DNA from 2 places in the Enterococcus gilvus ATCC BAA-350 genome. Region 2 is predicted to be linked to the other one. Evidence: a T-box and tRNA genes for the amino acid it is inferred to sense, from the RefSeq annotation. Region 2 holds a T-box; the other holds one or more tRNA genes.

Region 1 (2,451 bases), 970 kb from region 2:
AGACTATCACCAAGAGATCGCCTATCAAAAGCTCACTGACGCACGCCAAGAGATACACGCACAACTAAAAGCTGCCGGCACTAGTCTAGAGAAGCAATCCCTCGCCGATGTACTGAATGAATTGGAGATTCCTTACGAATTTTCTTTCATTGCAGAAAATGATTTGGCAAACTATTTAGCAGATATGAAGGTCGCGCAACAATACGCTGCCTTCAATCGACAAACCATGGCGCTGACGATTTTAAAAGCAATGAAATGGGAAAAGCAGATCATTGAGAGCTTTGACAGTCCCCATAACTACATTGATACCGATCAGATGATCTTGCGCAAGGGAGCCGCTTCGGCTAGAAAGAATGAAAAAATGATCGTTCCATTAAACATGAAAGACGGCTCCCTCCTTGGGGTCGGCAAAGGCAATCCAGAATGGAATCAGTCTGGTCCTCATGGTGCTGGTCGCATGATGAGCCGGACACAAGCTAGAGCTTCGATCAATCTGGAGAATTACCAGCACATGATGCGGCACGTTTGGACGACTTCTGTGTCAAAAAAGACCTTAGACGAGGCGCCCAAAGCCTATAAATCTAAAAAACAGCTCCTCACGCATTTAGATGAAACAATGGAAATACATGAAGTGATTCGTCCATTGTATAACTTCAAAGGATAATCTCCTCTATAGAAACGGCGTTTTCTCTATTTAAGAGAGAAGCGCCGTTTTTGTGATCATCCTCCCCTTCTGTTCACTCAAGCAGCTTCCAAGATGAAACAGACAAATTTCCTATTCTGGACAACAAAAAAAAGACTCAACATTTCTGCTAAGTCTTTCGCTAGGGCGAACGATGGGAATCGAACCCACGAGTGCCGGAGCCACAATCCGGTGCGTTAACCACTTCGCCACGATCGCCATTACCCTATTTAATTTCAAATAAAAAACTAAGATGAAATAACATCTTAGCTCTTTATACCGGCGGCCGGGGTCGAACCGGCACGCCCGTGAGGGCACTGGATTTTGAGTCCAGCGCGTCTGCCAATTCCGCCACGCCGGCATGTCAATAAATATTCTAGTACTAAGGCGGTAACCGGATTTGAACCGGTGATGAAGGTTTTGCAGACCTCTGCCTTACCACTTGGCTATACCGCCATTATACTATTGTTTTCCCCTTAGAACAAGTATTTTTCAAGAGAGTTTCCTGAAACTTTTCTAAGAAAACTGGGGTAGCTGGATTCGAACCAACGCATGAGGGAGTCAAAGTCCCTTGCCTTACCGCTTGGCTATACCCCAATAATTACAAGGGCGAACGATGGGAATCGAACCCACGAATGCCGGAGCCACAATCCGGTGCGTTAACCACTTCGCCACGATCGCCATATTAATAAAAGAACAGGGGCAGCAGGAATTGAACCCACACTAACGGTTTTGGAGACCGCTGTTCTACCTTTAAACTATGCCCCTGAAACAAATGGAGGAGAGTGGATTCGAACCACTGAACCCTAAGGAACGGATTTACAGTCCGTCGCGTTTAGCCACTTCGCTACTCCTCCATGGTGGCGCGGGACAGAATCGAACTGCCGACACACGGAGCTTCAATCCGTTGCTCTACCAACTGAGCTACCGCGCCATATATAAATAGTTTAAAGTTTTTAATTAAACAAAACGGTCCCGACGGGATTTGAACCCGCGATCTCCTGCGTGACAGGCAGGCATGTTAACCCCTACACCACGGAACCGAATGGGGGTTAACGGGTTCGAACCGCTGACCCTCTGCTTGTAAGGCAGATGCTCTCCCAGCTGAGCTAAACCCCCATGGTATTTAATTAAATGACCCGTACGGGAATCGAACCCGTGTTACCGCCGTGAAAGGGCGGTGTCTTAACCGCTTGACCAACGGGCCAGTAAAAAAGATATTACGGAGAGTAAGGGATTCGAACCCTTGAGACAGGAATACCCGCCTACATGATTTCCAATCATGCTCCTTCGGCCACTCGGACAACTCTCCAAGATAGGAGCACAAAGGCCCAATACTCTTATTTCTCTTATGAGAAACTCCGGCAGTAGGACTCGAACCTACGACATCATGATTAACAGTCATGCGCTACTACCAACTGAGCTATGCCGGAATAACAACGCGTGGCGACGTCCTAATCTCACAAGGGGCAACCCCTCACTACAATCGGCGCTAAGAAGCTTAACTTCTGTGTTCGACATGGGAACAGGTGTATCCTTCCCGCTATCGCCACCACACTATGCTTTATCTGAGTAAACGTCGTTCACTCAAAACTGGATCAGAAACGGTTAAACTACCGTGAATCAATTTTTTTGGTTAAGTCCTCGATCGATTAGTATCAGTCCGCTCCGTACATCACTGCACTTCCACTCCTGACCTATCTACCTGATCATCTCTCAGGGATCTTACTTTCTTAAAGAAATGGGAAATCTCATCTTGAGGTGGGCTT
Region 2 (2,451 bases):
ATTTCTTTGTGGAATTGCTGAGGCAGCGGGTCACTTGGTGCGACGATCATGTCGCCAGAACCAGAAACGCTGCAGAAGGTACATCCGCCATGTGCGACCGTACCATCACGGTTTGGACAGTCAAATCCGCCATCTACCGGCACTTTAAAAATTTTCCCGCCGAATTCGTGGCGCAGGGCGTAGTTCCATGAATGGTAACGTTTGGATTCATCATCACTATATTGAAAGGTCATTTTTTCCTCCTGATTGATTTAAGATCGTAAGCTAATTTTTTCTCTTTGTACATAGGGTAGGTGAACAATAGCCAGCTGCTGCCGAAAAGAGTGCCGGCAAGAACATCACTCGGATAATGGACACCTAGATAGATTCGACTGACAACAATACTAAAAATCAGCAGACCTACAAGAATCTGAGCGATTAACCGTGGCGTTTTTTCTTTGAAAAACAACGGCATGACAAAGATCAACGTTCCATATAGCAGCGTGCTGGCCGTCGAGTGACCGCTGGGAAAGCTGAAACTATGTTCCGAGACCATATGCGGTAAAATCGTTGGACGTGCGCGATGGAAGAAGAGCTTCAGCAGGTGATTGCCGATCCCGCTAATGAGCACCATACTAAGCGCTAGCCAAAGTGCAGTGATTTTTTGTTTGTTGAAATAGAACAAGCCGACGAACACGAACGATAAAAGAATAATTGTAATGGGGTTCGCAAATTTTGTTACCCACAAAAAATACCCGTTCATTTGAGGGTAAAGCTGATGAACGCCATGAATGATTCCGCGATCAAAACCAGAGAGTGTTTCTGGATAAAATCGAACGATGTAACACAATGCCGCAAAAAACAGCAAAGTGAAACTGCCGATTAATTGGTAGATGGGTTTATTTTTCATTATTTTTCTGATTCATCCTTTCTAAACAGGAGTATTATATCATGTTTCCCCTGTGGAACAATTTTTTCAAGGATTTCTTAACGGGATTTCAATAGTGGAATTCCATTGAATATTATTGGGGAATCTGCTAAGATAAAACTACTTTGAATATTGTTGCTTGGAAGAGGAGTAGTAGAAACGAACGCATTTCAGAGAGCGCACGGTGCTGAGAGTGTGTATGCGGGACAGTCGAACTTACCTCGGAGCATGATCGATCGATCCGGTTAAAGACCGTTATTTCTTTTGAGGTCTGTCTCTTTGACAGATAAATATAGGTGGTACCACGTTGATAACGTCCTATGAGAGTTTTGAGAACTTTCATGGGATTTTTTTGTATTTTAAATGAATTCAAAATTAGGAGGAACAACATGAGTTACAATCACAAAACGATTGAAAAAAAATGGCAAAAATATTGGGCAAAGCATCACGTATTCAACACCCAAGATGATCCTGAAAGACCAAAATTTTATGCATTGGATATGTTTCCTTACCCATCTGGACAAGGACTGCACGTAGGGCATCCAGAAGGTTATACTGCAACGGATGTTATTTCGCGAATGAAGCGAGCACAGGGCTACAATGTCTTGCACCCAATGGGCTGGGATGCGTTTGGGCTGCCTGCGGAGCAATATGCGTTAGATACAGGAAATGATCCTGCTGAATTTACGAAAAAAAATATCGAAACGTTTAAACGACAAATCAACTCTCTAGGATTCAGCTATGACTGGAATCGAGAATTAAATACGACAGATCCTGATTACTATAAATGGACCCAATGGATCTTTGAACAAATGTATGAAAAAGGATTGGCGTATGAAGCGGAAGTTCCGGTGAACTGGGTACCAGAATTAGGAACAGTTATTTCCAATGAAGAAGTCATCGATGGCAAGAGCGAACGGGGCGGTTATGATGTTGTTCGTAAACCAATGCGTCAATGGATGCTGAAGATTACGGCTTATGCCGATCGTTTGCTGGATGATCTAGAAACCGTGGATTGGCCAGAAAGCATCAAAGAAATGCAACGTAATTGGATTGGTCGTTCGATTGGTGCCAATGTCCGCTTCAAGATTGAAGGCAGCGATGAAACCTTCACAGTCTTTACGACTCGTCCTGATACGTTGTTTGGTGCAACCTATGCTGTTTTAGCACCAGAGTTGGAATTGGTGCAAAAAATTACGACGCCTGAACAAAAGGCAGCAGTGGATGCGTACATTGAAGAGGCCTCAAAAAAATCTGAATTGAATCGAACAGATTTAGCCAAAGAAAAAACAGGGGTCTTTACGGGTGCGTATGCGATCAATCCTGCGAATGGTGAAAAAATGCCGATCTGGATCGGGGATTATGTGTTAGCTTCTTACGGAACAGGGGCGATCATGGCGGTTCCAGCGCATGATGAACGCGATTATGAATTTGCTAAAACATTTGGCTTGTCAATCCTTCCTGTACTTGAAGGTGGGGATGTGGATAAAGAAGCCTTCACTGGCGACGGTCCGCATATCAACTCAGAGTTCCTAGATGGATTA

Evidence for each region. A T-box is a leader RNA that pairs with one kind of tRNA and senses whether it is charged. The one in region 2 lies ahead of leuS (leucine--tRNA ligase), so its partner is inferred to be a tRNA-Leu.
Region 1: it encodes a tRNA-Leu, which carries the amino acid that the T-box ahead of leuS (leucine--tRNA ligase) is inferred to sense. The anticodon was not compared.

The regions. Positions count from the first base shown of each region.
Region 1 covers NZ_ASWH01000001.1:1,768,893-1,771,343, forward strand. Annotated here, with positions in the region: gene I592_RS08625 (RtcB family protein) at 1-664, shown strand, start outside; tRNA gene I592_RS08630 (tRNA-His) at 829-901, opposite strand; tRNA gene I592_RS08635 (tRNA-Leu) at 960-1,043, opposite strand; tRNA gene I592_RS08640 (tRNA-Cys) at 1,068-1,138, opposite strand; tRNA gene I592_RS08645 (tRNA-Gln) at 1,208-1,279, opposite strand; tRNA gene I592_RS08650 (tRNA-His) at 1,291-1,363, opposite strand; tRNA gene I592_RS08655 (tRNA-Trp) at 1,380-1,450, opposite strand; tRNA gene I592_RS08660 (tRNA-Tyr) at 1,459-1,539, opposite strand; tRNA gene I592_RS08665 (tRNA-Phe) at 1,541-1,616, opposite strand; tRNA gene I592_RS08670 (tRNA-Asp) at 1,653-1,725, opposite strand; tRNA gene I592_RS08675 (tRNA-Val) at 1,729-1,801, opposite strand; tRNA gene I592_RS08680 (tRNA-Glu) at 1,818-1,889, opposite strand; tRNA gene I592_RS08685 (tRNA-Ser) at 1,906-1,994, opposite strand; tRNA gene I592_RS08690 (tRNA-Asn) at 2,042-2,115, opposite strand; rRNA gene rrf (5S ribosomal RNA) at 2,124-2,239, opposite strand; rRNA gene I592_RS08700 (23S ribosomal RNA) at 2,315-2,451, opposite strand, start outside.
Region 2 covers NZ_ASWH01000001.1:2,739,623-2,742,073, reverse strand. Annotated here, with positions in the region: gene mnmL (tRNA modification radical SAM protein MnmL/YtqA) at 1-233, opposite strand, end outside; gene I592_RS13505 (phosphatase PAP2 family protein) at 230-889, opposite strand; T-box leader at 1,039-1,231, shown strand; gene leuS (leucine--tRNA ligase) at 1,297-2,451, shown strand, end outside.